Regions from separate parts of the Streptomyces sp. NPDC005878 genome, predicted to be linked through region 4. Evidence: riboswitches for the same ligand, from Rfam matches in the RefSeq annotation. Region 4 holds a riboswitch; each other region holds the start of a gene.

What was found. Region 4 has a riboswitch for cyclic di-AMP ahead of ABZ404_RS17330 (M23 family metallopeptidase). Riboswitches for the same ligand answer to the same signal wherever they lie in the genome.
Region 1: another riboswitch for cyclic di-AMP. It lies ahead of ABZ404_RS24505 (LysM peptidoglycan-binding domain-containing protein); the one in region 4 lies ahead of ABZ404_RS17330 (M23 family metallopeptidase).
Region 2: another riboswitch for cyclic di-AMP. It lies ahead of ABZ404_RS16470 (M23 family metallopeptidase); the one in region 4 lies ahead of ABZ404_RS17330 (M23 family metallopeptidase).
Region 3: another riboswitch for cyclic di-AMP. It lies ahead of ABZ404_RS12250 (LysM peptidoglycan-binding domain-containing M23 family metallopeptidase); the one in region 4 lies ahead of ABZ404_RS17330 (M23 family metallopeptidase).

The regions. Positions count from the first base shown of each region.
Region 1 covers NZ_JBEXWK010000018.1:28,999-36,418, forward strand. Annotated here, with positions in the region: gene ABZ404_RS24480 (sodium:solute symporter family protein) at 1-557, opposite strand, end outside; gene ABZ404_RS24485 (hypothetical protein) at 828-1,190, shown strand; gene ABZ404_RS24490 (AraC family transcriptional regulator) at 1,285-2,226, shown strand; gene ABZ404_RS24495 (carbohydrate-binding protein) at 2,264-3,130, shown strand; gene ABZ404_RS24500 (oxidoreductase) at 3,425-4,339, shown strand; cyclic di-AMP (ydaO/yuaA leader) riboswitch at 4,691-4,875, shown strand; gene ABZ404_RS24505 (LysM peptidoglycan-binding domain-containing protein) at 4,880-5,710, shown strand; gene ABZ404_RS24510 (helix-turn-helix domain-containing protein) at 5,833-6,426, shown strand; gene ABZ404_RS24515 (DUF2993 domain-containing protein) at 6,420-7,154, shown strand; gene ABZ404_RS24520 (beta-glucanase) at 7,202-7,420, opposite strand, start outside.
Region 2 covers NZ_JBEXWK010000009.1:88,335-95,754, reverse strand. Annotated here, with positions in the region: gene ABZ404_RS16480 (HPr family phosphocarrier protein) at 1-19, shown strand, start outside; gene ABZ404_RS16475 (GntR family transcriptional regulator) at 356-1,033, opposite strand; gene ABZ404_RS16470 (M23 family metallopeptidase) at 1,240-2,010, opposite strand; cyclic di-AMP (ydaO/yuaA leader) riboswitch at 2,024-2,184, opposite strand; gene ABZ404_RS16465 (pitrilysin family protein) at 2,399-3,766, opposite strand; gene ABZ404_RS16460 (pitrilysin family protein) at 3,784-5,136, opposite strand; gene ABZ404_RS16455 (DNA topoisomerase IV subunit A) at 5,318-7,420, shown strand, end outside.
Region 3 covers NZ_JBEXWK010000006.1:3,483-10,902, reverse strand. Annotated here, with positions in the region: gene ABZ404_RS12270 (pentapeptide repeat-containing protein) at 1-958, shown strand, start outside; gene ABZ404_RS12265 (polysaccharide deacetylase family protein) at 1,072-1,869, shown strand; gene ABZ404_RS12260 (NAD-dependent epimerase/dehydratase family protein) at 1,977-2,969, shown strand; gene ABZ404_RS12255 (SGNH/GDSL hydrolase family protein) at 3,048-3,839, opposite strand; gene ABZ404_RS12250 (LysM peptidoglycan-binding domain-containing M23 family metallopeptidase) at 3,991-4,935, opposite strand; cyclic di-AMP (ydaO/yuaA leader) riboswitch at 4,940-5,134, opposite strand; gene ABZ404_RS12245 (tyrosine-protein phosphatase) at 5,693-6,508, shown strand; gene ABZ404_RS12240 (DUF6126 family protein) at 6,522-6,665, opposite strand; gene ABZ404_RS12235 (helix-turn-helix domain-containing protein) at 6,676-7,284, opposite strand; gene ABZ404_RS12230 (aspartate aminotransferase family protein) at 7,347-7,420, opposite strand, start outside.
Region 4 covers NZ_JBEXWK010000010.1:18,027-25,446, reverse strand. Annotated here, with positions in the region: gene ABZ404_RS17350 (PhlD) at 1-226, shown strand, start outside; tRNA gene ABZ404_RS17345 (tRNA-Met) at 292-365, shown strand; gene ABZ404_RS17340 (hypothetical protein) at 466-759, shown strand; gene ABZ404_RS17335 (PP2C family protein-serine/threonine phosphatase) at 876-2,012, shown strand; cyclic di-AMP (ydaO/yuaA leader) riboswitch at 2,168-2,348, shown strand; gene ABZ404_RS17330 (M23 family metallopeptidase) at 2,360-3,439, shown strand; gene ABZ404_RS17325 (aldo/keto reductase) at 3,502-4,446, shown strand; gene ABZ404_RS17320 (PrsW family intramembrane metalloprotease) at 4,462-5,910, opposite strand; gene trmB (tRNA (guanosine(46)-N7)-methyltransferase TrmB) at 5,965-6,747, opposite strand; gene lhgO (L-2-hydroxyglutarate oxidase) at 6,799-7,420, opposite strand, start outside.

The DNA.
Region 1 (7,420 bases), on a different contig from region 4:
ATCGCGGAGGAGAGTCCGCCGACGGTGATGTACGCGAGGACGAAGAGCCCGGCCACCACGATGGCCACCCACTGCGGCCAGCCGAGCAGCGCCTCCACGACGATCGACAGGGCGTAGAGGTTCACGCCCGCGATGAGGATCGCGGCGAAGGCGAAGAGAGCCGAGCTGAGCAGGTGCGCGGAGGCGTCGAACCGCTGGAGCAGGAACTCCGGCACGGACCGGACCTTCGAGCGGTAGTAGAACGGCATCATCACCAGGCCGAGGAAGACCATGGCCGGGATGGCGCCGATCCAGTACCAGTGCACGACCGCCACCCCGTACTGGGCGCCGGTGGCGGCCATCCCGAGGATCTCGGTCGCGCCGAGGTTGGCGGCGACGAAGGCGAGCCCGGTCACCCAGGCGGGCAGCGACCGCCCGGAGAGGAAGAAGTCGAGGCTGGTCTTCACACTCGCCCGGGCGGCGAAGCCGATGCCCAGAACGACGACGAAGTAGATCGCCAGAATCGTGTAGTCGAGCCCGTTGGTGGGGAGCCGGAGCCCTGCGGCCAGAGATTGCATACGTACCCGCTTCGTCGAGCGAACTGATCGGAACGGAACCTACGCCTCAGCGGCGAGAAACTGAACACTTTTGTTGGAAGTTTTTGTTTGATTGTGGTGGAGGCTGGGGGTGCGCCACCTGTGAGCCACCAGGTCGCGGGAACGGCCGGGCTGGATGACGCTGGATCCATGAGCACGTCATGGGGACCCGGTCCCGGTGAAGGAGTTCCCGGGCAGTGGGGCGCGAGGCCGCAGCCGCGCCGCCGCAGACGGTGGCCATGGGTACTGCTCGTGGTCGCTCTGCTCCTGGCGGGCGGGTGCACGGCGTTCCTCGCGCTCTTCGCGCACGAGGTGTCGAAGGAGAGCGGGGAGACGGCCACCATCCGCTACGAGGTCACCGGGCATGCCGGCGATGTCGCGATCACGTACTCGACCTGGCATGGCAGTGACGAGTCCGTCAGTCAGGAAACCGGTGTCCGTCTTCCCTGGTCCAAGCAGGTGCGGGCCAAGGGCTTCCTCAAGGGCGGCACACTCACGGTCACACTCGGCCCGGGGGGTGGGACCGCCGCGTGCTCCGTGACGGTGGGCGACGGCAAACCGAAGACCGCCACCGCCACGGGTCCCTCGGCCAGCGCCGTGTGCAGCGGGTTCTGAAGCCCTGGCGCGAACGGCGGTGTTCCGGATCTCTTCTGGTCGTGTCATCGTGAGGCTCACCGTTGGCTGGTCCGGGCCAGGTGGGGGGTTGTGGATGCGTGGGGCGGCTGTGTTGCCGGGGGCCGGTGGGTGTGGGGACGGGGGCGGGGTGCCGCCGTTGCACCGGCTGGAGGTGCCGATGCCCAACGCGCTGCCGTTCGCCATGGGCACCTTCGACACCATCGGCGCGATGTCCCGCGCCGACTTCCCCCACCGGCACACCTTCTACGAGATCGTGCACATCACCGGCGGCGCCGGCGCCCATGTGCTCGATCTCGCCCGGTTCCCGCTGCGCCCACCGCACCTGTGTGTCATCGCCCCCGGGCAGGTCCACCAGTGGGAGTGCGCGGCCGGGCCCGAGGGGTGGGTGATCCTCTTCACCGAGGACTTCCTGCTCGACCACCCCGACGACCGCGCGCTGCTGCACGGGCTCGGCCCCCGCCCCTGGCTGGAGCTGGACCGGGAGGCCGAGAGCTGGACCTCCTCGCTGGTGGGGGAGATGTACGAGGAGTACCGCACGGGGGCCGAGGGGTTTCACGGGGTGCTGCGCGCGCTGCTGCACGTCCTGCTCGTACGGGCCGCGCGACTGCCCGCGACCGCCGTCGCTCAGGACGTCGCCCGCGCGAACGGTGTCGCGGGCCGGTTCACCGCCCTGGTGGCGCGCGCCGACGACCTGCCGTCGTCCGTGCGCGCGTGCGCGGACCGGATCGGCGTGTCCGTGGGGTATCTGACCGAAGCCGTGAAGGAGGCCACCGGCCGCACACCCGGTGAGCTCATCCGCCAGGCCCGCACCCACGAGGCCAAACGGCTGCTCCTGCACACCGAGTTGACGGTACGTCAGGTTGCCAACCGGGTCGGGTTCACCGATCCCGCCTACTTCTGCCGCTTCTTCCGCCGGGAGACCGGCGCCAGCCCCGGCGACTTCCGGCGCGGCGGCGGAGATTATCACCACGACCACCGCATCGCGTCCATCGCCCGAACCCGATCGTCCGCCTAGCGTCGTAGCCGTCCCCACCTCCCCCCAAGGAGCAGCCATGGATGGCGAGAGCGAAGCGACACGGCGTGACCAGAACCGGTCCGCGGACGCCGACCGACGGCCCCGGCCCAGCCGCAAGACCGTACTGCGGGCAGCGCTCGCGGCCTCAGTGGCCGTGCCCGTGTCCCTGGCCGGGGTGCCCGCCCTGGCCCGTGGCACCGCCGGCACCGGCACCGCCCCCCAGCTCACCCCGGCGTGCGACGACGGCGACCACCCCACCCCCCAGCAGACAGAGGGCCCCTACTTCAAACCGAACTCCCCCGAGCGCACCTCGCTCCTGGAGCCCGGCACCCCCGGCACCCGCCTCACGGTCACCGGGTACGTCTTCGGCCGGGCCTGCCTGCCGCTGTCACGCGTCCTGCTCGACTTCTGGCAGGCCGACACCAACGGCGCCTACGACAACACCGGCTTCCGCCTCCGCGGGCACCAGTACACGGACGCCCGGGGAGCGTTCACCCTCACCACCATCGTGCCGGGCCTCTACCCCGGCCGCACCCGCCACATCCACGTGAAGGCGCAGGCGCCCGGCCGGCCGGTGCTCACCACCCAGCTCTACTTCCCCGGCGAGCCGCGCAACAACACCGACTCGCTCTTCGACGCACGGCTGCTGATGACCGTTCGGGACGCGGGCGGCGCGAAGGAGGCGGCGTTCGACTTCGTCCTGGACGTGGCCCAGTCGCCGTCGCCGTCACCGACCCCCACGCCCACCGGCCCGCCCCCCGGAACCACCTGGTCCGTCGGCACCTCCTACCGCTCGGGCGACCGCGCCGGCTACGGCGGACGCGGCTACGTCTGCCTTCAGGCACACACCGCCCAGCCCGGCTGGGAGCCGCCGAACGTGCCCGCGCTGTGGCGGGCGGAGTAAACACTTCCCTTACCGCCCCATTGTGTTGGCGTGAATCCAAGGGGCAAGGAGAACGGGCAGGCGCACTTGTGCGGAATGTTGAAGGGGGAAAGCGGCGGGCTGACATCGAAAGGGGTGCCGGTGAAGGTGATATCGCGAAGAATTCTCCCCCGGCGCGCCTTTCCGCCCAGTGCGCGAGCCCGTTCGGCGCATTGAGTGCGTTGAGGCCGTGGACTGTTCACAGTCCGCGTGGGCCGCGCAGTTCTCCGAGTCGGGGCGTTCCGTTCGCGCCGGTCCTGATGACAGACTGCGATCATGACTACGGAGACGATCCACGCGGCGGCCGCAGGCACCTGGAAACTCGGTGACCTGTCGGTCAACCGCCTGGGATTCGGCGCGATGCGCCTCACCGGGAGCGCCGCATTCGACCTCGGTACGCCGAGCGACCGCGAGCGCTCCCTCGCCGTGCTGCGGCGCGCGGTCGAACTGGGCGTCAACCACATCGACACCGCGGCTTTCTACTTCTCCCGGCTCCGTTCCGCCAACGAACTCATCAACCGGGCGCTCGCGCCCTATCGGGACGATCTGGTCATCGTCACCAAGGTCGGCCCGGGGCGCGACGCGTCCGGCGCCTGGCTGCCCTGGGCCACCCCGGAACGCCTGCGCGGCCAGGTCGAGGAGAACCTGCGCCAGCTCGGCCGCGACCACCTCGACGTGGTCAACCTGCGCCTGAACGGGCCCGGTTCGCTCGCCGAGCACTTCGGCGCCCTGGCCGAGCTGCGTGAGGCCGGCCTCATCCGCCACCTGGGCATCTCCAACATCGGCCCCGAGCATCTGGCGGAGGCCCAGGCGATCGCGCCCGTGGTCTGTGTGCAGAACCGGTACGGCCTGGACAGCAGGCGGACCGGCTCCGACGAGGTGCTGCGGCTCTGCGGCGAGCAGGGCATCGCGTTCGTCCCGTTCTTCGCCATCGCGGGCGAAGGGCGCGAGAGCGGCGCCGGGCAGGCGGGCGGCGCGGAGAGCGAGGCGGTCCTCGCGGTCGCCCGCGCGCACGGTGCGACACCCGCACAGGTCCGTCTCGCCTGGACGCTCCGGCAGGGCGAACACGTGCTGGCGATCCCCGGCACGGGCAACCCGGACCACCTGGTGGAGAACGTGGCCGCGGGCGGGCTCCGGCTCACCGACGAGGAGACGGCCCTGCTGGAGACGCCGTCGGCACTGTCCGCCTAGATGTCCGAAATGGACGGCGGACGCCCTGTTTCGTTCCTATGTCGTCAATCTATTCATTGGGAATGATAAAGGGGCTTAGCTTTTCTTTTGGGCGCCGCCGACGCCCGTTCATTCTTCTGGGGAGCGCGCAGGAATCCCTCTCCAAGGCCGCGGAAGAAGTGAAGTGGGTCACTTCGGGCCCCGGCGTGCGGGCGAGGGTGATGCGCTCATTCCGTTGCGTGGAAGGCGAGTTGGGGATACGGGCAGAAGGGTGCCCGTATCCCCGGCGCCGATGGATCTTTCTCTCCGATACCGGAATGAATTCACGCTCTTGTTTCCGCCGGTCCCATTCGATTACGGTCTCGCTCAAATCCGGATGGACCGCCGAATCCTGCCGCTGTCCGGAAACCTCCCACACACGAAAAGGCAGGAGCGGGGGACCCAGGTAGTCGCCGGATCCGGAGGACGGAACGGCTCGGGGTGAAGCCGCGCGCAGCGCGGCCGGGCAGCTCTCGCCCGAACCCGACAGCTCACCTCGCAGGCGAAGGAGAGGAATTCGCCATGCCTGCAAAGGGTAAGCACCGCCGCCCCAAGTCCAGCAGCCTGACCCGGGGCATCGCCGCCGCGGGCACGGGCGGCGCCGCGCTCATCATTCCGGTGATCGGCGCGACGAGCGCGGGTGCCGCACCCTCGGCCGCCCCCCACGCCGCCGCCCCGAAAGCCGCTCCCGCCGTCGCCGCCAAGGGCGCCGTGTCCGCCAAGCCGATCGTGGCGCAGAAGCCCGGTGCGGCGAAGGCGGCCCCGACGACCTACTCCGTCGTCGCCGGGGACACCCTCTCCAAGATCGCCCACGACCTCGACGTGAGCGGCGGCTGGAAGAGGCTCTACAAGGACAACCGCCAGGCCATCGGCGGCAACCCGGCGCTGATCCACCCCGGCCTCCGGCTGGCGGTGGGCAAGAAGGCGAAGGCCGCGTCCGCCGACCGCCCCGCCACCCCGGCCCGGGCCGACCGTTCGGCGCGGACGGGTACGCCGCCGCAGCAGGCGACCGCCGCCGTGGCGAAGACGTACGGCAACGATCTGGACGGCTGGATCCGGCAGTCGCTGGACATCATGGCCCAGCACGGCATCCCCGGCTCCTACGACGGCATCTACCGCAACGTCATGCGGGAGTCGTCGGGCAACCCCTTCGCCATCAACAACTGGGACTCCAACGCCGTCGCCGGCACCCCCTCCAAGGGCCTCCTCCAGGTCATCGACCCCACCTTCCAGGCCTTCCACGTGCCCGGTACGTCGACGGACAGCTACGACCCCGTCGCCAACATCGTCGCCGCGTGCAACTACGCGGCGAAGACGTACGGCTCGATCGACAACGTCAACGGTCCGTACTGACGAAAGCCCGCCGACCGGCGGAAACCTCCCCGCCGCACACCGCCGGCAGCCGCCGGACCATCTGGTCCATCCAGGACCAGATGGTCTGTTACGGTGGCGTGACCAGGCCAGGGGAGGACCGCATGCCACGCCCGACGCGCGCCGAACTCGACGCGGAGATCGTCGAGGCCGCCGCCGCGCTCTTCACCGCCCAGGGGTACCTCGGCACCTCCGTCCAGGAGATCGCGGACCGGGTCGGCTACTCGAAGACCGGGCTGCTGCACCGCTTCCCCTCCAAGGAACGACTGCTCGCCGCGACGCTCATCGGCCCCCTCACCGAGTTCGCCGCGCTCCGGGCCACCTGGGGCGCCCTGCCGCAGGGGTCCGAACGGCAGCTGCGGGCCTCGGCCGATCTGGTCGATCTGGCGCTGCGCCACCGCTCCCGGCTCGCCCTGCTCTTCAACTCCGGGCTGCCGGTGCTGCCCGGCGTGCTCGCCGGAGTGGCGGGCCTGGGGGATCTGGGCGACCACCGCACGGAGACTCTGGCCGCCTTCGCGGACGCGGACGACATGGCGGGCACGGTCCGGGCGCAGCTGGCCGTGACCGGCCTGGTCAGCACGGTCGCCGCGCGCCAGGACCTGGCGGACGAGCTGCTGCGCGCCCCGCTCCTGAGCGCCTTCCGTGCCGCGTGCGGCATCTGCGCGCACCCCGTCCCCGAGGAGGGGGCCCCGTGCTGAAGGCGCGTGCCGCGGCGGGTCGGGCCCTGCGGGGATGGCGCAAGTACGCCGTGGCCGTCGTGGTGCCGGCGGGACTGGCCGTGGCGGGGGACCGGGCCGCGGCCGCCTGGACGGAGCACCGGACGGCCGACGCGTTCCAGAAGGCGCAGGGGCTCCCGTCCGCACCCCATGTGGAGGTGCACGGCTTCCCCGTACTGACCCAGTTGGCCGGGGGCACCCTCGACCGCGTCGACATCGAGGCCTCGGACATCCCCGCGGGCCGCGACGGCGGCAGGCTCCCGATCACCACCCTGAACGTCGAACTCGACCACCTCCGCCGCTCCTCCCACGCCTCCGAGGCGCACGCCGCCTCCGCCAGGGCCACCGCCTTCGTGTCCTACCGGGACCTGTCCCGCGCGCTCGGCATCGACATCGGCTACAGCCGGGACAGCACCAGGTCCGAGCCGCGCGTCGCGGCCACCGCCTCGCTGCCGCTCTTCGGGAGGGTCGGGGCCAGCGCGCGCGTGGAGACGGCGGGCGGCCGCACCCTGAAGCTGCGGTCCGTCAAGGCGGGCGACGACCTGCCCAAGGCGGTGCGCGGGATCGTCACCGGCATGCTGGAGCGCGAGATCGAGCTCGACGGCATCCCGGACGGCCTGGCGCTCACCTCCCTCACCACGACACCGGAAGGGCTCACCGCGACGCTCTCCGGCAAGGACGTCACCTTCCGTACGGATACGCGCGCCTGAGACACCGTCGGGCAGCTTTCAGGTGACGAGGTGTCATGAAGCCCGCGTCATACGGTGGTTGAGTGCTCCCGGTACACCCGTAGCGCGGGCACCTCGAACGACATCTCCGACACCTCGGGAGCGGGCCGCGGGTGGAAACGGCCCGCGCTGACCGAGAGGTTGACGATGAGGTGGGCGTGCCAGCGGCGCCCCACCCCCTTGTGGTCGGCGAAGACCGGCGCGCCGTTCACCCACCAGGTCACCGAGCGGGCGCCGAACTCGACCCT
Region 2 (7,420 bases), on a different contig from region 4:
GCTCCCCGAGACCGTCTGACCCGGCTGACCTGTCCGACCGGTCCGGCTGACGCGGCCCACCGGCCGAGCCGACCCGGCTGACCCGGCCCGGCGGACGCGACCCCGCCGACAGCGCCCGGCCGGCCGGGACCCGGAGCCGCGCCGCCGTCCCGGCGCACCGCGTGTCACCGCACTTCACGATCGGAGCCGCGGACCCGAATTCCGGGTCGCGGCTCCTTTCCTTTTCCCCGCGGGTGCGCCTCCGGCTTATGCGCCCGGTAACGCGGACCGGCCGGCCCCGCCCCCGCATTCCGTGCCGCTTTCGGGCAGCACGAATCCGCCCCGCCGAATCACCCCTTTGTATACGGCGACCTTGTTAAGCACGGACGCTCGCGGTGTTTACGGCATGTTGCGGGATCCTCACGTCCGCCGGGCGCCGCAGCCGATAGGCGGAAAACGCGCGTTCGGCGTGGCGGGCGGTCAGCGCCCGGGCCCGCTCGGCGTCCCCGCGGGCCAGCGCGTCCACGATCGCCCCGTGCTCCGCCCAGCACTCGGCGGGCAGGGCGGGCTGCCCCGCCTCGTACATCCACGTGATCTTGTGCCGCAGCTGGGTGAGCAGCGCGATGAGGCCGGGGCTCCCCGAGGCCTGGGCGAGCGTCTCGTGGAACCAGACGCCCAGCGAGCGCAGATCCTCGCCCTGGCCCCGCCTAACGCGGTCCTGGCCGAGCCTGACCAGGCCGCGCAGCACCTTCAGATGGGCCTCGGTGCGCCGGGCGGCGGCGCGCGAGGCGGCCAGCGGCTCCAGCAGGGCGCGCAGTTCGAGCAGATCGGCCGCCTCCTGCTCGGTCGGCTCCGCGACACAGGCCCCGGCGTGCCGGCGCGTGGTGACGAACCCCTCGGACTCCAGCGTGCGCAGCGCCTCGCGGACCGGGACGCGGGAGACTCCGTACCGCCGTGCGAGCACTTCCTCGGTGAGCCGGCTGCCGCGTGCGAAGAGCCCCGCGACGATGTCGTCGCGGATTGCCGTGCATACCGATTGCGCGGGAATGCGCATGACCGAACCTCCGCCTTAATCCCCGCGAAACGCGGTCGATCGACGCCTGTTCGGCGACTCTATTCCAGCGTCTGTTAATTCCCGGTGACGTGCCGTGGGCCATGCATATCTTTTGGCCACGGGCGGGTGCGCGCGCCGGACGGCATGCCGAAGCCCCCGGCGCGATACGCCGGGGGCTTGCGGTTTCGGATGCGGGGGCGTCCGGGTCAGACGTTGACGCCGTGCGAGCGCAGATACGCGATCGGGTCGATGTCCGAGCCGTACGACTCGCCGGTGCGGGCCTCGAAGTGGAGGTGCGGGCCGGTGGTGTTGCCGGTGTTGCCGGAGAGGGCGATCTGCTGGCCCGGCTCGACGCGCTGGCCGACGTACACCCCGATGGACGAGAGGTGGCCGTACTGCGTGTACGTGCCGTCGTTCATCCGGATCACGATGTTGTTGCCGTAGGCGCCGCCCCAGCCCGCCTCGACGACGGTGCCCAGGCCGACCGCGTGCACCGGGGTGCCCTCGCCCGCGTGGAAGTCGATGCCGGTGTGGCTGCCGGAGGACCAGATCGAGCCGCCGGTCTTGTAGCCGGTGGAGACGTAACCGCCGTCGATCGGGGCGACGAAGGAGTTGAGGCGCTTGCGCTCGGCCTCGCGGGCGGCGCGCTCCCTGGCCTCGCGCTCCTCCTTGGCCTTCGCCTCGGCCTTGCGCTTCGCCTCGGCGGCGGCGCGGGCCTTGTCGGCGGCGTGCTGCTGGGCGGCGGCCTGGGCGTCGATCCGCTCGGCGAGGGAGTCACCGATCACGATGGCCTGGGTGATGCCGGTGTCCTCGACCGAGGCGGCGGCGGGCGCCGAGCTGTCGGCGGCCATGGCCGGGGAGGCGAGGGTGCCCACGACTCCGGCGGTGGCGAGGGTGGCGATGCCCGCTATGTTCGCGCTCTTGCGCGACACGGCGCTGGGCCGACGGTGCTTCCCGGTGGCACGGGTGAACGCCATGGAGAGGCGGGTTCCTTTCCTTCCATCTCGCCTACCGGGTTAGCTGACGGGTTCGGAGCTGGAAGGTCTCCTACGGGCCCCTCCGCGGGCGGAGGCGTCCGATTCACCCCAGGGACTGAGTGGGTCCCCGGCTCCCCTGGCTCGCGCCAGTTGGGGACTCGGCGATGGCTGTCCGGTGCCGCGGCTGCGACGGGTGGTGACGGACAGCCGGACTGACGCTAGACGGCTGATCTTTCAATCACCAAACAGACGCGTCATTTTGTAGCGCACGCCACATGACAGACAGGCAACCTCCCCAACAAAACGGACATACAGGGGGACCCCGGCGGCCTCTCGGCCACCGGGGTCCTCACCCGTCCCGTCCGCCCGTCTTCGGCGGACGGCCCAATCAGCCCGCCACTACGGTGACTTCGCCGATTCCCAGGGCCTTGACGGGCTCCGCGATCTGTGCCGCGTCCCCGACGAGGACCGTCACCAGGCGGTCCACCGGGAAGGCGCTGACGACCGCCGCCGTGGCCTCCACGGTGCCGGTGTCGGCCAGGCGCGCGTACAACTGCGCCTGGTAGTCGTCCGGGAGGTGCTGCTCGACCTGGTCGGCCAGCGTCCCGGCGACGGCGGCGGCCGTCTCGTACTTCAGCGGGGCCACGCCCACCAGGTTCTGCACGGCCGTCTCGCGCTCGGCGTCGTCGAGCCCCTCGGCGGCGAGCTTGCGCAGCACCGTCCACAGGTCGTCCAGGGCCGGGCCCGTGTTGGGCGTGTCCACCGAGCCGCTGATGGCGAGCATGGCGGCGCCGGTGCCCTCCGGGCCCGAGCGCAGCACCTGGCCGTACGAGCGCACTCCGTAGGTGTAGCCCTTCTCCTCGCGCAGGACACGGTCCAGGCGGGAGGTGAGCGTGCCGCCCAGGCAGTACGTCCCGAGGACCTGGGCCGGCCAGACGCGGTCGTGGCGGTCCGGGCCGATCCGGCCGATCAGGAGCTGCGTCTGGACGGCGCCGGGCCGGTCGACGATGACCACGCGACCGGTGTCGTCGGCGGTGACCGGGGGCATCGGGCGCTCCTCGGCCGGATGGCCGGTCCAGGCGCCCAGGGTGTCCGCCAGGACCGCGTCCAGGTCGGTGGCGCCCAGGTCGCCCACGACCACGGCGGTGGCCGCGGCGGGCCGTACGTACGCCTCGTAGAAGGCCCGTACCGCCGCCGCGTCGATCCGCGCCACGGTCTCCTCGGTGCCCTGGCGCGGGCGCGACATGCGCGCACTGGCCGGGAAGAGCTCGCGGGAGAGCTGCTGGGCGGCGCGGCGCGCCGGGTTGGCCAGCTCGTGCGGGATCTCGTCGAGGCGGTTGCGCACCAGGCGGTCGACCTCGGCGTCGGCGAAGGCGGGGGCCCGCAGCGCCTCGGCGAGCAGCCCGAGCGCCTTGGGGAGCCGGGAGACCGGCACCTCCAGGGAGACCCGCACGCCCGGGTGGTCCGCGTGCGCGTCCAGGGTGGCGCCGCAGCGCTCCAGGTCGGCGGCGAACTCCTCGGCGGAGCGCTTGTCGGTGCCCTCGGAGAACGCGCGCGCCATGATCGTGGCGACGCCGTCCAGGCCCGCCGGCTCGGCGTCCAGCGGGGCGGCGAGGAAGATCTCGACGGCCACGACCTGCTGGCCGGGGCGGTCGCAGCGCAGCACGGTCAGCCCGTTGGGCAGGGTGGAGCGGCCGGGGGCGGGGAAGGCCCAGGGGCGCGCGGTGCCGGCGGCGGGCCGGGGGTGGAACTGCATGGTCACGCCGGTGTCGCTCACTGCTCTGCTCCCTCTGCGTCGGCGTCGGCCGCCTCGTCTGCCTCTGCGGTGGTCGGCTCGTAGACCAGCACCGCCCTGTTGTCCGGGCGCAGGGTGGCCCGCGCCACGTCCCGCACCTCCTCGGCCGTGATGTCGAGGACCCGGTCGACGGCGGTCAGCGCGAGCTGGGGGTCGCCGAACAGCACCGCGTACCGGCAGAGTTCGTCGGCGCGGCCCGCGACCGTGCCGAGCCGGTCCAGCCACTCGCGCTCCAGCTGGGCCTGGGCGCGCTCCATCTCCTCGGCCGTGGGGCCCTCTTCGGCGAACCGGGCGAGCTCCTCGTCCACGGCCGACTCGATGTCGGGGACGTCGACGCCGCCGGACGTCTTCACGTCCAGCCAGCCGAGCGAGGGGGCGCCGGCCAGGCGCAGCAGGCCGAATCCGGCCGCGACCGCGCTCTGGTCGCGGCGGACCAGGCGGTTATGGAGGCGGGAGGACTCGCCGCCGCCGAGGACGGTGAGCGCCAGGTCCGCCGCGTCGCACTCGCGGGTGCCGTCGTGCGGCAGCCTGTAGGCGGCCATCAGGGCGCGCGCGGGCACGTCCTCGTGGACGACCTCGCGCAGCTGCTCGCCGATCACGCCGGGCAGGGTGCCGTCGCGCGGCGGCTGCTTGCCGTCGTGGGAGGGGATGGAGCCGAAGTACTTCTCGATCCAGGCGAGCGTCCGCTCGGGGTCGATGTCGCCGACGACCGACAGCACCGCGTTGTTCGGCGCGTAGTACGTACGGAAGAAGGCGCGCGCGTCCTCCAGGGTCGCCGCGTCCAGGTCGGCCATGGAGCCGATCGGCGTGTGGTGGTACGGGTGGCCCTCCGGGTAGGCCAGCGCGGTGAGCTTCTCGAACGCCGTGCCGTAGGGCACGTTGTCGTACCGCTGGCGGCGCTCGTTCTTGACGACGTCGCGCTGGTTCTCCATGGACTCCTCGTCCAGGGCGGAGAGCAGCGAGCCCATGCGGTCGGCCTCCAGCCAGAGCGCGAGCTCCAGCTGGTGGGTGGGCATGGTCTCGAAGTAGTTGGTGCGCTCGAAGCTGGTGGTGCCGTTGAGCGAGCCGCCGGCTCCCTGCACCAGTTCGAAGTGGCCGTTTCCGTGGACCTGGTGCGAGCCCTGGAACATCAGGTGCTCGAAGAGGTGAGCCAGGCCCGTGCGGCCCTTGACCTCGTGGCGTGAGCCCACGTCGTACCAGAGGCAGACCGCGGCGACCGGGGTCAGGTGGTCCTCGGAGAGCACCACGCGCAGGCCGTTGGCCAGCCGGTGCTCGGTCGCTGTCAGGCCGCCGGAGCCGGCCTGGGCGGTGGCCGTGTGACCCATGGGCATGTACGTCCCTTCGATCGCGGTGAAGAAGTCCTGCCACTGTATGCAAGCGCACCGACACCTGGCGAAGTTCCCGGGTCGCGGTCGGCGTTGTCAGTGGGACGGTCCACAATGGTCGGCGTCAGCAGCAGACCTTGTTGGTGGTCGCTAAGAAGAACACGTTGGTGAAGGAGCCGCAGCCGCGATGGCCCGCCGCAGCACGAAGACCCCGCCGCCGGACGATTTCGAGGAGAAGATCCTCGACATCGACGTCGTGGACGAAATGCAGGGCTCCTTTCTCGAGTACGCCTACTCGGTGATCTACTCGCGGGCCCTGCCGGACGCCCGCGACGGCATGAAGCCGGTCCACCGCCGCATCGTCTACCAGATGAACGAGATGGGGCTGCGCCCCGAGCGCGGCTATGTGAAGTGCGCGCGCGTGGTCGGCGAGGTCATGGGCAAGCTCCACCCGCACGGCGACGCGTCGATCTACGACGCGCTGGTGCGGATGGCGCAGCCCTTCTCCATGCGCCTGCCGCTCGTCGACGGCCACGGCAACTTCGGCTCGCTCGGCAACGACGACCCGCCGGCCGCGATGCGGTACACCGAGTGCAAGATGGCCGACGCCACGCAGCTGATGACCGAGTCGATCGACGAGGACACCGTCGACTTCTCGCCGAACTACGACGGCCAGGAGCAGGAGCCGGTCGCCCTGCCCGCCGCCTTCCCGAACCTGCTGGTCAACGGCGCGACCGGGATCGCGGTCGGTATGGCGACCAACATGCCGCCGCACAATCTGGGCGAGGTCATCGCGGCCGCCCGCCATCTGATCCGCCACCCCAACGCGGACCTGGAAGCGCTGATGCGCTTCGTCCCCGGCCCCGACCTGCCGACCGGCGGCCGGATCGTGGGCCTGTCCGGCATCAAGGACGCGTACGAGTCGGGCCGCGGCACCTTCAAGATCCGCGCCAAGGCGTCCGTGGAGAACGTGACGGCGCGCCGCAAGGGCCTGGTCGTCACGGAACTGCCGTTCACGGTCGGCCCGGAGAAGGTGATCTCCAAGATCAAGGACCTGGTCGGCTCCAAGAAGCTCCAGGGCATCGCCGACGTCAAGGACCTCACCGACCGCTCGCACGGGCTGCGCCTGGTCATCGAGATCAAGAACGGCTTCGTCCCCGAGGCCGTCCTGGAGCAGCTCTACAAGCTGACGCCGATGGAGGAGTCCTTCGGCATCAACAACGTGGCGCTGGTGGACGGCCAGCCGCTCACCATGGGCCTCAAGGAGCTGCTCGAGGTCTACCTCGACCACCGCTTCGAGGTCGTGCGCCGGCGCAGCGAGTTCCGCCGCACCAAGCGCCGCGACCGGCTGCACCTGGTGGAGGGCCTGCTCGTCGCGCTCCTCGACATCGACGAGGTCATCCGTCTCATCCGGTCGAGTGACAACTCGGCGCAGGCCAAGCAGCGCCTGATCGAGCACTTCTCGCTCAGCGAGATCCAGACGCAGTACATCCTGGACACCCCGCTGCGCCGCCTCACCAAGTTCGACCGCATCGAGCTGGAGAGCGAGCGCGACCGGCTCACCGGCGAGATCGACGAGCTGACCGGCATCCTGGAGTCCGACAGCGAGCTGCGCAAGCTGGTCTCGTCCGAACTGGCCGCGGTGGCCAAGAAGTTCGGCACCGAGCGGCGTACGGTCCTCCTCGAGTCGGCGGGCGCGCCGGTCGCGGCCGTGCCGCTGGAGGTCGCGGACGACCCGTGCCGGGTGCTGCTCTCCTCCACGGGCCTGCTGGCGCGCACCGCGAACGCGGAGCCGCTCACGGAGGCCGAGCGCCGCACCAAGCACGACGTGATCGTCTCCGCTGTGCCGGCGACCCAGCGCGGCGACATCGGCGCGGTCACCTCGGCCGGGCGGCTGCTGCGGCTCGCCGTGATCGATCTGCCGCAGCTGCCGGACACGGCGGCCGCGCCCAACCTCTCGGGCGGCGCCCCGGTCTCGGAGTTCCTCTCGCTGGAGGCCGACGAGACGCTGGTGTGCCTGACGACGCTGGACGAGTCGTCGCCGGGGCTGGCGATCGGCACCGAGCAGGGCGTGGTCAAGCGCGTGGTGCCGGACTATCCGGCCAACAAGGACGAGCTGGAGGTCATCTCCCTCAAGGACGGCGACCGGATCGTCGGCGCGGTCGAGCTGCGCACCGGCGAGGAGGACCTGGTCTTCATCACGGACGACGCGCAGCTGCTGCGCTACCAGGCCTCGCAGGTGCGCCCGCAGGGCCGCCCGGCGGGCGGTATGGCGGGCATCAAGGTCGCC
Region 3 (7,420 bases), on a different contig from region 4:
GGCGGCGCCCGGCCCGGTGGACGACCGCTCCGGGCTGCGGGCCGACTGCGCGAACTGCTTCGGCCTGTGCTGTGTGGCGCTGGCGTTCTCGCGGTCCACGGACTTCGCCGTCGACAAGGCCGCCGGGGATCCCTGCGCCAACCTCCAGCAGGACTTCCGCTGCGGCATCCACGACCGGCTGCGCCCCCAGGGCTTCCAGGGCTGCACGGTGTACGACTGCTTCGGCGCGGGCCAGAAGATCTCGCAGGTCACCTTCGTCGGCCGGAACTGGCGTGAGTCTCCGGACGGGTCGCGGCAGATGTTCGCGGCGCTCCCGGTGATGCGCCAGCTGCACGAGCTGCTCTGGTACCTCGCCGAGGCGGGGAGCCGTCCCGCCGCGCGTCCGGTCCACCGCCGGGCGGCGGCCGAGCGGGAGCGGATCGAGCGGCTGACCCTCAGCGACGTGGACACGCTCCTGGAGCTGGATGTCGCCGAACTCCGCGCCGGGGTGAACACCCTGCTGCTGCGCACCAGCGAACTGGTGCGCGCAGAGGTCAGGGGCAGGAAGGACCGCAGGGGCGCCGATCTGTTCGGGGCCCGGCTCAGGGGCGCCGATCTGCGCGGCGCGGACCTGCGCGGGGCGTACCTCATCGCGGCCGATCTGAGCGGGGCGGATCTGCGGCTCGCCGATGTGATCGGCGCGGACTTCCGGGACGCCGACCTCGCGGGGGCGGACCTCACGGACTGCCTCTTCCTCACCCAGACACAGGTCAACGCGGCCCGGGGCGACGACGCCACCGTACTCCCGGCCGGACTCGACCGGCCCTCGCACTGGCGCGCGGGGACGACGGGGCCCGCGGCGCGGTCCGGCGGCCGGGAGAAGGCCCCGGGTACCGCCGGCCGCCGGGGCGGTCCGTCCCGCAGGTCCGGTGGCGCCCGGCGCCGGGGCGCCGGCCCGGCCGGATCGCGCCGGTCGTAGCCGGTCGGCCTGCTGTCCGTCGGCCGCAGCCCCGACCCCACTATGCATTGCGTGTATACACCTCGCGTATAGTCCTTAGCATGTTCAGGTCCAGGCCGAAGGGGAGTCGCCTCATGCGCAGCAGCAATTCCGGAGTCCGCCGTGCCCGGGGGCGGTCCGCGGCCGCACTGGTGGCGGTGGCCGCGCTCGGACTGGCGCTGACCGGCTGCTCCGACAACGCCGTCTCGCCGCGCTCGGCCCGCGACGACGCGCTCGACAGCAAGGCCGCGGCCGGCGCCGACGCGGGCAGCGCCACCGGGGTCGACTGCCGCAAGGCCAAGTGCATAGCCCTGACCTTCGACGCCGGACCGGGCGTGAAGACGCCCCAACTGCTCGACACGCTCAAGGAGAAGAAGGTGCACGCCACCTTCTTCCTGCTCGGCGCGAACCACGTGGAGAAGTACCCCGACACCGTGCGCCGCATCGCGGCCGAGGGGCACGAGGTCGCCAACCACACCTGGTCGCACGAGCGCCTGGACAAGCTCAAGCCCGCCGAGATACGCGCCGAGCTCAACCGCACCCAGGAGGCGGTGGCCGCGCTGACCGGCCGCAAGCCGGTCCTGATGCGGCCGCCCCAGGGCCGTACCAACAAGGAGGTCACCAAGGTCAGCAAGGAGCTCGGGCTCTCGCAGATCCTGTGGAGCGCGACCGCCAAGGACTACTCCACCAACGACTCGGCCCTGATCACCGAGCGCATCCTCGACCAGGCCGACCGCGACGGCATCATCCTGCTGCACGACATCTACGACGGGACCGTGCCCGCCGTGCCCGGGATCATCGACGCGCTGAAGACGCGCGGCTTCACCTTCGTGACCGTGCCCCAGCTGCTCGCCCCCGCGGCTCCGGAGCCGGGCCGGCTCTACCGCCCCTGACGCACCCCGCCCCGCCGGCCGTGCCCGCACGGCCCGGTGGGTGTCGCGATTTCGCCCTCAGCATGGAGCTGTTCTCAGGACCCCTGCGAGCGGGCAGAGTTGCGGCCATGAAGCTGTTGATACTGGGTGGTACGGAGTTCGTCGGACGTGCCGTGGCCGAATCCGCCGTGGCGCGGGGGCACGAGGTGACGGTCTTTCACCGGGGCCGCCACGAGCCGCCCGCCGGAGTGCGGGCGCTCCTCGGCGACCGGACGGCCGAGGACGGTCTGGCGGCGCTGGCCGACGGCCGCTGGGACGTGGTGGTGGACACCTGGTCGGGCGCGCCCTCGGCGGTCCGCGACGCCGCCCGGCTGCTGGCGGAGGGCCGCGCCGCCCGGTACGTGTACGTGTCGAGCCGTTCCGTGTACGCGTACCCGGTCCCGGCCGGGGCGGACGAGGGCGCGCCGCTGGTCGACGGGTCGCCGGACGCCGAGGGCGAGGTGGCGTACGCGCAGGCCAAGCGCGGCGGCGAGCTGGCCGCGGTGCGGGAGTTCGGCCCCGACCGCTCGCTGCTGGTGCGCGCCGGGCTGATCCTCGGCCCGTACGAGAACATCGGGCGGCTGCCGTGGTGGCTGGGGCGCATGGCGCGCGGCGGTGAGGTGCTCGCGCCGGGGCCGCGCGGTCTTCCGGTGCAGTTCATCGACGTCCGGGACCTGGCGGAGTGGATCGTGAGCGCCGCCGACTTCGGGCTCTGCGGGCCCTACAACCTGGTCTGCCCGCCGGACCACACCACCATGGGCGAGCTGCTCGACGCGTGTGCGCGGGTCACCGGCGGCGGCGCGGAGCTGCGCTGGACGGACCCGGAGCCGATCCTGGCCGCCGGGGTCGAGCCCTGGAACCATCTGCCGGTGTGGATTCCGCCGGGTGAGCTGCACGACACGATGCACGGCTCGAACGTGTGGAAGGCCGTGCTGGCGGGGCTCGACTGCCGGCCCGTCGAGGAGACGGTCGCCGACACCTGGGCGTGGCTCGGGTCCCTCGGCGGCGAGGCGCCGCAGCGGCCGGACCGCCCCCGGGTCGGACTGGACCCGGAGACGGAGCGGAAGCTGCTGCACGGCTGAGCCGTGCGGGCGCCGCCCTCGGGGCGGTCCGTCGGTGACGCCGTCGGCCCACGGAGGGCCGACTGGGCTGATGCCCCGTCAGAGGGGCAGCAGATCGGGGCGCTTGGGCTCCACGTGGTCGCCCGAGCTCTCGCCCCGCAGCCGTCGCCCGATCCACGGCGCCAGGTGCTCGCGCGCCCACTGGATGTCGTCGCGCCGCACCTCCAGGGTGCCGCGCGGCGGCTGCGGCGGCCACGGCTGGTCCGGGTCGGCCGGCACCGCGAGCCCGAGCACCTGGGCGGCGCGCAGCGCGACCCGGGTGTGCCCCTCGGGCGACAGGTGGAGCCGGTCGCCGTCCCACGCCCGCCTGTCCTGCACGGACTTCAGCGACCACAGGTCGAGCACCGGGCACCCGTAGCGGTCCGCGATGGAGCGCACGTGCGCGGTGTACGTCGCCACCTTGCCGCGCAGATGCTTGAAGACCGGCACCCCGCGCGTGTCGAACCCGGTGGTCACCATCACCGTCGGGATCGTGCTCTTCAGGTCCGCGACCGCGCGCTCGAAGCGCTCGGCCACGTCGTCCGGGTCACTGCCCGGCCGGATGATGTCGTTGCCCCCCGCGCAGAAGGTCACCAGGTCGGGCGCGAGTTCCTTGGCCCGCGGCACCTGCTCCTCGACGATCTGGTCGAGGAGCCTGCCGCGGACCGCGAGATTGGCGTAGCGAAAGGCCCCCTCCGGTCGCTGATCTGCCAGTAGCACGGCGAACCTGTCCGCCCAGCCGACGAACGCCCCGTCCGGGCCGGGGTCGCCGACGCCTTCCGTGAAGCTGTCGCCGATCGCCGTGTACGACCCGAACGTACCGCTGTTGAATGATCTCGAATCGTCTGCCACGGGACCATATCTTTCCCCTACCGGTGTGACCTACGCGACCGTAAGGAGGGGTTGACGGTGGGTGATATAGACCACCCGGTCAGTTTCGCCCAGCGGGAATACGCCGAATACCTCCGGCCCACCGGACAAAACCGGGGCCGGCCGGCTTCGTTTAGAGAGCCGCGCCCTGCTGCCTGAGGTAGGCGATCGGGTCGACGTCCGAGCCGTAGTCGGGCGTGGTGCGGATCTCGAAGTGCAGGTGCGGGCCGGTGACGTTGCCGGTGGCGCCGGAGAGCCCGATCTGCTGGCCCGCGGTCACGGTCTGCCCGGCCGAGACGGAGAGCTGGGAGAAGTGGGCGTACTGGGAGTACATGCCGTCGGCGTGCCGGATGACGACCTGGTTGCCGTAGGCGCCGCCCCAGCCGGCCGAGACGACCGTGCCCGGGCCGACGGCCCTGACCGTGGTGCCGGTCTCGGCCGCGAAGTCGACGCCGGTGTGGTAGCCGCTGGACCACATGGACCCGGCCATGCGGTACGGGGTGCCGATGCTCACGCTGTCGAGCGGCGCGCGGAAGCCGGTGGAGGAGCCCTGGTCCGCGGTGGTGGAGCCCTGGTCCGTGGTGGTGGAGGTGTTCGTGGCCGGGGCCGGCGAGGACGGCGCCGGGGTGCGGGGCGCGGGGGTCGACGCCTTCGTGCCGGACTCGTGCGTGGTCGTCCTGGCGGACCCGTGCGGCGCGCCGGTCTTGGCCTTGGCGCCGAGCACGAGCTTCATGCCCGGGCGGATCAGCGCCGGGTCGGCGCCGACGACCTCGCGGTTGTCCCGGTAGAGCCGCTGCCAGCTGCCGAGCCGGTGGTCCTCGGCGATCCGCGAGAGGCAGTCGCCGCTCTTGACCTTGTACGTGGTGGGGGCGGCCTGGGGCGCGGCGGCGGCGAGGGTCCCGGTGGTGCGGGCGGCCTGCTGGGGCGCGGTGGCGGGGGCGGCGGTCTGCACCGCGGCGTGCGCGCCGGTGGCGCCGAGCAGCGGGATGGCGAGTGCGGCGCCACCCGTACCGGCGGCGGCGATGCCCCGGGATATCGGGCTGGACTTGGGACGGCGGTGCTTACCCTTCGCGGGCATGGCGGATTCCTCTCCGGCGCCTGCGAGGTGAGCTGTCGGGTTCGGGCTGGAGATGCCCGGCCGGGCACCGGTCACGGTGCTTCGGCTTCACCCCGAGCCGTGCCGGAATTCCGGACGGCGCTTACCTGGGTCCCCCGCTCCTGCCACGCGTGGATGGGTGCGGATTCCGAGCGGTGGCAGGATTCGGCGGTCCACTCGGATTGCGGTGACCGTAAGCGAGCCCGGTGGGCCACGACAAGTGCCGATTTCCCTTCGGCATTCCCGGCCGGGAATTCCTACGGGAATCGCGGTCACCCTGCGTCGACCGTCATTCCCAACGGGCCCGGCCGGACGGGGGAATTCATCCGGGGCCGCCACCACGGAACGTCACGGATATGACGCTGCTCACGGGTAATCCCCCTGTGCCGAGCGGGAGATGGACAGGGGCCACCAAATCGCCCCATAAGGTCGAAAGTTCTGCCCCTCTTCACCCCTCTCCCACACCATCGCCCCACTCTGCCCGTTTTGATCCGATGCGACCGGAAAGCCGCCGGGCTCACCCGTCGCCCCCGGTCCGGAGCATCCCGAGCCCCAGTACGGCACAGGTACACACAGGCACGAACAGCGGCGCCGGCTTCGGGACAGGACATCGCGCGGGCAATGGGCGCGAAGGGGTCGCATTCCGGCCAGACGATCGAGATGATTGCCCCGGGAACCCATGTCGTATCGTCGGGACCGAGGCGGCGTGATCTTCTTTCGACCCCCATCAGGAGCCAACGTGACCCAGCAGACTCCGCAGATCCCTTCGACCGAACCCGAGCTCTCCGGCGTCCGCAACTTCCGTGACGTGGGCGGACTGCCGACCGTGCCCGGCCGGCGGCTGCGGTACGGACGGCTCTTCCGCAGCGGCCACCTCGCCCACGCGACCGCGCAGGACGCGGCCTTCCTCGCCTCGCTCGGCCTGCACACCGTCTTCGACTTCCGCAACGCGGCGGACCAGAAGCTGGAGGGCCCGGACGTGGAGCTGCCGGGGGTGCGCAACGTGAACATACCGCTGACGGACCCGGCGGACGGGGCGGAGTTCTGGAAGATGGTTCGCGACGGCGACATCAACCAGCTGCGGTCGGTGCTCTCCGACGGCCGGGGCGCCGAGCGGATGGCGCGCTCGTACCGCACGATCATCCGGCAGCGCACGGCCGAGCACAGCCGGGTGCTGCACGCGCTCGCCGAGGACAGCGTCCCGGCCCTGATGCACTGCGCGGCGGGCAAGGACCGCGCGGGCCTGTCCATCGCGGTGGCGCTGCTCGCGGTGGGCGTCGAGCGCGACGCCATCGAGGCCGACTACCTCAAGTCCAACGACCCGCACCGCCGTTACAAGATGCACCGCAGCGACAGCTCCCCCGCCGGCCTGAGCACCGAGGTCGTGGAGCTGCTCAACCCCCTCTTCGACGCCCGCGCCGGCTATCTCGACGCGGCCTTCGAGACCATCGAGGAGACCTGGGGCAGCACCGAGCGCTACCTCTCCGAAGGCCTCGGGCTCTCCCCCGAGACCCGTGAGCGGCTGCGCGAGCGGCTGGTCGAGGACGCCGTCTAACGGGCGCGCCGGGTCACTTGCCGACCGTGAACAGCAGGTAGAGGAAGGCCGCGAAGATGTGGCCCGCGATCAGATAGGCGAACAGCCGGACCACGAGACCCCGGGGGAACTTCGTCTCCCGGGTGTCGACGCCGGACCGTTCCTGGTTCTGCGACATGTCGTACCTCTCAGCCGTGCGGATGGTGCGGGTGCGGATCGGGGCTCTGGAGCAGGGTGTGGACGAACAGGAACGCGGCCCCGCCGGGCGAGACGGCGGAGATCCGGTGCGGGGTGAGCGAGTCGAAGTGCGCGCTGTCGCCGGGGTCGAGTTCGTGCGTGGCGTCGCCCAGGGTGAGCCGCAGCCGCCCGGACAGGACGTGCAGCCACTCCTCGCCCGGGTGGACGCGGACGAGCTCGCGCTGGGTGCCGTACGGGACCTCGACGCGCAGGGCCTGCATGGCGCGGCCTGGGTGCCCGGCCCGGTGGTAGGTCCAGCCGTCGGCCTCGGCGGGCTCGGCCCGGCCGCCCCGGATGACGGGCTCGCGCCCGGGCGGCATCTCGCCCAGCAGCTCCGAGACGGTCGTACCGTAGGTACGGGCGAGCGCCAGCAGCATCGGCAGCGAGGGCTGGCGGGCGCCCGTCTCCAGGCGGGAGAGGTGCGCCGGCGAGAGACCGGCCCGCGGGGCGGCGGCCTCCAGGGTGAGGCCCCGGCGGCGGCGCAGGTCGCGCAGGCGCGGGGCGACATCGGGGAGGGCGGGGCCCGCCGGCTCCCCGGCGCCTTCGGCGGGAGTGCTCATGCACTCCATTCAGTCAGCGCCTTGCCTCTGGGGCAAATTTTTTGCCCCAGAGGCAAAAAGCGCTACCGGTTGGCCACCGCCTGCTTGACCAGGGTGCGCCCGAAGTCCCACATCAGGCCACCCCCGCCGTGTGCGT
Region 4 (7,420 bases):
CCAGGACGCCGCCGCCGGGTTCGGCCTGGACGGCGACCGCGACCACGGCGCCCTGCGGCACGCCTGGGCGAGCCTGGCCGCCAACGGGAACCTGGGCGGCTCGGCCGTCCTCGACGTGCTGGCCCGCACCTTCGCGCAGGCCCCCGGCGACCGGCAGTCCGGCCTCATCATCGGCTTCGGCCCGGGCTTCGTGCTGGCCGCCTCGCGGGGGCACTGGTCGGCGTGAGCGCGGAGCCGTCCGTAAAGCGGTACGGAGCACCGTCCGGGATGCCGTACAGTTGTGTTTACCGACGCGGGGTGGAGCAGCTCGGTAGCTCGCTGGGCTCATAACCCAGAGGTCGCAGGTTCAAATCCTGTCCCCGCTACTGAAGACCGAAGGCCCGGCACATGCGAATGTGCCGGGCCTTCGGCATTTCCCCGACGGCCCGCGCGGGCGCGTGTACGTACAGTAGTCTCCCGATTGCCATGCGCGAGCACATGGACGGACCGCTGTGGGCGGCGACGCGGCGCAAGGCGCCCGCGGTGCCGCTGTTCCTCGCCCTGTGCGCGCTCCTGATGTGCCTCTCCCTGCCGCTGTCGCTGCCCCTGTCGCCCGCCTCGCCCTGGATCTCCGCGCCCTCGCACGCCAAGGGCGGCGTCCCCACCGTCCACGGCGGCCCGGCGGCCCGCCGCCACGCCCGGGGGACCTGCGTCCACGGCCGGGCCGGGCCCCGCAGATGCCGGGCGCGGCTGATCGCGACCGGCGCCGAACGGCACTGAGGGGCCCCGGGCGCACCCGGTTGGCCGAGGAGCGTTCGCGGCGGGCGGCCCGGCCCGGCACCCTGAGTGGGGCGCCGGGAACGGCGGCGGCCCCGCGGACGGGCGGGAGAGCACAGGTGCGGCAGCGAACGGACGGCGGCGGCCGGGAGGGCTCCCGGCGTCCGGCCCTGGTGCGCGCCCTGCCCGCGCTGCTGTTGGTCGCCGGGGTCGTCCTCGACGTGGCGACACCGCCCGACCTCACCGCGGCGGCCCTGTTCGCCGCGGTCCCGCTGACCGCGGCCCCCTTCTTCGGCCCCGCGGGCACCGCCGCCGCGGGCGCCTCGGCGGTCGGGGCGGTGCTCCTCACCGAGTACCTCCACGACGTCCCCAGCACCGGGGAGGCGGTCAGCGAGCTGTTCACCGTCACCACCGTCGGCGCGCTGGCCCTGCTCACCAACCGCATGCTGCGCCGCAGCGGCGAACGTCTGGCCTCGGCGCGGGTCATCGCGGAGACCGCCCAGCGCGCCGTCCTGCCCACGCCCGCCGAGCGGATCGGCGGCCTCCAGGTGGCCGCGCGGTACGAGGCGGCGCAGGCCGGCGCGTTCATCGGCGGGGACCTCTTCGCCGTCCAGGACACGCCGTACGGGGTGCGCCTGGTCGTCGGGGACGTCCGGGGCAAGGGCCTTGAGGCGGTCGAGGCGGTGGCCGTGGTGATCGGGGCGTTCCGGGAGGCGGCCGAGCAGGAGCAGACGCTGGAGGCGGTGGCCGGACGCCTTGAGCGCGCGCTGGCCCGGGAGGGCACCCGGCGCGACGGCCTGGACGCGTTCGAGGGGTTCACCACGGCCGTGCTCGCCGAGATCCCGCGCGACGCCACGGCCGTACGCCTGGTGAACCGGGGCCACCCCGAACCGCTGCTGCTCCACGCCGACGGGGCGCTGGACGCGCTCACCCCCTCCGATCCCGCGCTGCCGCTGGGGATGGCGGAGCTCGGGGTGTGGCCGGACCGGGCGGACACGTACCCCTTCCCGCTCGGGGCGACGCTGCTCCTCTACACCGACGGCCTCTCCGAGGCGCGTTCGGCCCGGCCGCCCGGGGTCTTCTACGACCCGCACGAACGGCTGCGCGGCCGGATCTTCCCGGGGCCGGACCAGCTCCTGGACGCGCTCGTCGACGATGTGCGCAGGCATACGGGCGGCGGCGCGAACGACGACATGGCGCTGCTGGCGGTGCGGCGGCCCGGGGCGCGGCGGCGGACGGTGCCGGTGGTTCCGTGACGGTCCGTGCCCGAACGACGCCCCAGCGCACGTGGTTTGACGGACCATCAGTCGCTGGCGCCGGGGATTACGGGGAACGGCTTGGAATCCGGTCCGCCTGTCTATTAACGTTCGATAACGCAGCGCGGTCGTCCCAGCCGTCGTAGAGGCGGCACCGTGCGCACGCGCCGAATTCCGCAAGGGAACCGGGGAACCACCACCTTGGGGTGAATCGAGCACCTTCGCACCGTCGAAAAGTGCCCGTAGGAGACCTTCCTGCTCCGATCCCTCCCCCGAGCTCTCAAGGAGCAGGGGGAACCCCCACCGCTGACCCGGTAGGCGAGAAGGAAGGAAAGGAGTGCGCCCCCGTGGCGTCCAACGAGCCTGCCCTCGGCACCCCGCCGCTTCCCCCCGTCGCCCCGTACGGGCCCGCGCCCAGCGGCACCGAGGTGTGGGAGGAGTGGAACCCCACGGAGGAATCCGTCTCCTCGGTACGCGGCCGGCACCGCGTGATCAAGCAGCGCGGCGGGCTCGCCCGCAGCTCCACCGTCCTCGGCGTCGGCGTCATCGCGGCCGTCGGCGCGGGCGGCATGGCCAGTGCGCAGACCAAACCGCCGGTCTCCATATCCCTGCCCGACTCCGTCGCGGACAATCTCCCCGATGTGAAGTCCCTGCCGGGCGTGGGCGCGCTCATCACCGGCATCGCGGGCGACGACAAGCCCGACGCGTCCCCCGTGGCCGCGGCCGACAGAGCCGTCGCGAGCGCCCCCCTCACCATGGCGGGCGTCTCCCGGGCCGCGGCCGAACAGGGCGCCACCGGCGCGGGCGAGGCCCTGCGCGCCCGCATCCTCCAGCAGGCCGAGCAGCAGCGCAGCAGCGCCGAGGCCGAGGCGAAGGCGTCCGCCGAGAAGGCCGCGGCCCAGCAGGCGGCGGCCGAGGCGAAGGCCGCGCAGAGCGCCGCCCAGCAGAAGGCGGCCGCCGAGAAGAAGGCCGCCGAGGAGGCCGCCGCGAAGAAGGCCGAGGAGGAGCGGCTGGCCGAGCTGGCCAAGAGCTACTCGCTCCCGGTCGCCTCGTACACGATCACCTCCACCTTCGGCCAAGCCGGTTCGATGTGGTCCTCCGGCCACCACACCGGCCTCGACTTCGCCGCGCCCACCGGCACCCCGCTCAAGGCGGTCCACGGCGGGACGGTCAAGTCGGCGGGCTGGTCCGGCTCGTACGGCTACCGCACGGTGATCGAGCTGGAGGACGGCTCGGAGCTCTGGTACTGCCACCAGTCCTCCATCGCGGTCGGCGCCGGGCAGAAGGTGTCGACGGGCGAGACGATCGGCCGCGTCGGTGCCACCGGTAACGTGACGGGCCCGCATCTGCACCTGGAGGTGCACACCCCGGGCGGCACGGGAGTCGACCCGATGGCGTGGCTCCAGTCGAAGGGCCTCAACCCGTAGGGGGGCCTGCCCGGCGGGCGGGGGCGCGGAATAGGCGTGCCCCGTCGGCCCGTTCACCCCCCATGACCACGCTGCGCCCCCTGGGCTCTTCCGACCTGTCCGTCTTCCCGCTCGCCCTGGGCGGCAACGTCTTCGGCTGGACCGCCGACGAGGCCGCCTCCTTCGCGGTGCTCGACGCGTACACGGAGGCGGGCGGCAACTTCGTGGACACCGCCGACGTCTACTCGGCCTGGGCCCCGGGCAACGAGGGCGGCGAGTCCGAGCGGATCATCGGCAGGTGGCTGGCGGCGCGCGGCAACCGCGAGGACGTCGTGATCGCCACCAAGGGCGGCGCGCACGCCTCGTTCAAGGGGCTCGCGGCCCCCACCATCAAGGCCGCCGCCGAGGAGTCGCTGCGCCGTCTCGGCACCGACTACATCGACCTGTACTACACGCACTTCGACGACGAGTCCGTCCCCGTCGAGGAGATCGTCACCGCCCTCGACCAGCTGGTCAAGGACGGCACGGTGCGTGCGGTGGCCGCCTCCAACATCTCCCCGGAGCGGCTCCAGGACTCCCTGGACTTCTCCGACCGCGAGGGCCTGGCCAAGTACGTCGCGCTCCAGCCGCACTACAACCTGGTCTCGCGCGACACCTACGAGGGCACCCTCCAGGACACCGCCGGCCGCTCGGGTCTGGCCGCCGTGCCCTACTCGGCGCTCGCCTCCGGCTTCCTCAGCGGCAAGTACCGCCCCGGCCAGGACGTCGACAGCGCGCGGGCCGGCAGCGCCGGCCGGTACCTGGGCACCGAGCGGGGCGTGAAGGTGCTCGCCGCGCTCGACCGCGTCGCGCTGGCGCACGGTGTCGAGCCCGCGAGCGTGGCCCTCGCCTGGCTCGCCGCGCAGCCGACCGTGGTCGCCCCGATCGCCTCGGCCCGGACCGTCGAGCAGCTGCCCGCGCTCCTCGCGGTCGCGGACCTGGAGCTCACGGACGCGGAGCTGAGCGAGCTGAAGGCCGCCTCGGCGTAGACCGGGGACAGGCTCTCAGCGCCGGTAGGGGTCGTACGGGGAGGCGGCCGGGCCGTAGCCGTACGGGGCGTGGTTCCCGTACGCGCCCTGGCCGTAGCCGTACGGGGGCTGGTGGCCGTACGGGGTCTGGGTTCCGTACGGGGTCTGGTGGCCGTACGGGTAGGGCTGGGACGGGATCCAGATGCGGCCCGCCGCGCCCGCCGCGTACAGCAGAGCGGGGCCTGCCACCTCCCGGCGCGCCCACAGGTGGTGCAGCAGCTCCTGCTCGCGGGCGGTGAAGTCCGGGCCGGCCTCGGAGCGGCGGGCCCGGCGGCGCAGGAACGCCAGGGCCGTCGCGAACGCCTCGTACTCCGCGACCGTCCGCGCCGCCCGCTTCCCCCCGAAGGTGCGGTGGGCGAAGTCGCGGGCCATCGAGCGGGCCCGCATCGAGGAGAGCGCGAGCGGTTCGGCCGGGCCGAGCCAGCCCGCCGCCGCGTAGGCGGGCAGCTCCGCCGCGACGGTGCGCAGCTCCCGCTGGCGGCTCCAGACCGCGAGCCAGGTGAGCAGCCCGAACACCGGCACCATGAACGCGGCGTAGACCAGGTAGAAGCCGTACGTCCCGAACGACGACGAGCCGTTCCACAGCGCGTGCATCCCCATCGCGGACAGCAGGCCGAGCACCGGCCAGCCGATCCGGCGCCGGCGGCGGCCCGGGGCCGCGAGCGCCGCGGCCCCGAAGCCTATGCCGGTGCAGACCGTGAACAGCGGGTGCGCGAACGGCGACATCACGACCCGGACGAAGAACGTCGCCGCGGTCGTCGAGGAGAGCCCGGCGGTGTGGCTGACCTGGTCCTCACCGAAGGCGTTGCCGAGGTACAGGATGTTCTCGGTGAAGGCGAAGCCGGTCGCGGTGAAGCCCGCCACGACGACGCCGTCGACTATCCCCTTGAAGTCCCGTCTGCGGAACAGGAACAGCAGCAGCACGGCGGCCGCCTTGGCGCTCTCCTCGACGACCGGCGCGATCACGGTCGCGCCCAGGTGGTCGGCGGAGGACGGATCGGCGGTCGCGGTGGCTATCCACTTGGTCGCGAAGGAGTTGGCGATGATCGCCACAAGGGCGGCGGCGCACGCCCCCCAGGCGAGCGCGAACAGCAGGTTGCGCCAGGGGCCCGGGTCCACCCGGTCCAGCCAGCGGAACGCGGTGACCAGCAGCGGCACCGGCAGTACGGCGAGCGCGAGCCCCACCAGGAACCCCTCGGTGCCGGTCTGGTCCCGCACGATGGCGAGGATGACCAGACCGCACAGGGCGAGCAGGGTGATCAGCGCGCCGGCCCGGAACGCCCGGGAGCGCCAGAAGTCGCGCCGCGGCCGGTAGCGCCACTTGGCGCGCTCCGGGACGGCGTCGAACCGCGGCTCGGCGCCGCGCTCCGGGACCGGCTGGAGCGGGCCCGGCGGCTGGCGTTGCGGAAGCGACTCGGACGACACCAGACGACCCTAACGAGGGGTACGGACAATCCGCGACGGTGCGTGGGGTCGCCGTCAGGCGGAGGGCAGCTCGGCCGCGCGGGTGAAGAGCAGGTCGTGGACCACATGGCCCTTGTCCAGGCCCTGCCCCTCGAAGCGCGTGAGTGGCCGGAACGCGGGCCTGGGCGCGAAACCGCCGTCCGCCTGGGTGTTCTCGAACGCGGGGTGCTCGTTCAGCACCTGAAGCATCTGCTCGGCGTACGGCTCCCAGTCGGTGGCGCAGTGCAGCAGCGCGCCGGGCTTCAGCCGGGGCGCGGCCAGGGTGAGGAAGTCGGGCTGGATGATGCGGCGCTTGTGGTGGCGCTTCTTGGGCCAGGGGTCGGGGAAGTAGACCCGCAGCCCGTCCAGCGACTCGGGCGGCAGCATCTCGCGCAGCAGGATGATCGCGTCGCCGTTGGCGACCCGGACGTTGGTGAGGCCGCCGCGCTCGGCGAGGCCGAGGAGGTTGCCCTGGCCGGGGGTGTGGACGTCGACGGCGAGGATGCCGGTGCCGGGGTCGGCGGCGGCCATCTCGGCGGTCGCCTCGCCCATCCCGAAGCCGATCTCCAGGACGACGGGCAGTCCGCCGAACATCTCGTCCAGGTCGAGCGTGCCGCGCCCGTCGATGTCGAGGCCCCACTGCGGCCACAGCCGCTCCAGGTACTCGCCCTGGCCGGTGGTCACCCGGCTGCGGCGCGGCTGGAAACTGCGGATGCGCCGTTCGTGGTGGGACCCGGCGGGGTCGGCGACGGGACCCCCGGGGAACCGGGGCTCGCCCTTGGGGCGACGGGCGGGGGCGGGGGGCGGCAGCTCAGACACAATGAGCCGATTCTACGTGCCGCGGCCCGCACGCGGCCCGCACGCGGCCCGCTACACCCGCGCCGCCCCCAGCACCCCCAGCGCCCGCCGGGCCACCTCGCGCCCGATCGGCAGGGACGCGGTGGCCGCCGGGGACGGGGCGTTCAGGACGTGGATCGTGCGGGGCGCCTCGCGGATGAGGAAGTCGTCGACCAGGGTGCCGTCGCGGAGCACCGCCTGGGCGCGCACTCCGGACGGGGCGGGGCGCAGGTCCTCGTCCCGGACGTCGGGCAACAGCCGGCGGACCGCCTCGGTGAAGGCGCGGCGGGAGAGCGAGCGGTGGATCTCGCCCGCTCCGTACCGCCAGTGGCGGGCGGCGATGCGCCAGGTGCCGGGCCAGGCAAGGGTCGAGGCCAGCTCGGCGGGACGGACCGTGCGCCAGTCGTAGCCCTCGCGGGCCGCGGCCGGGACCGCGTTCGGCCCGACGTGGACGCCGCCGCCGATCCCCCGGGTCAGATGCACCCCGAGGAAGGGGAACGCCGGGTCGGGCACCGGATACACCAGACCCTTGACCAGGCCGGGCCGCGCCAGGTCGTAGTACTCGCCCCGGAACGGCACGATCCGCACCCCCGGGTCGTCCCCGGCCAGGCGGGCCACCCGGTCGCAGTGCAGCCCCGCGCAGTTCACCAGCGCC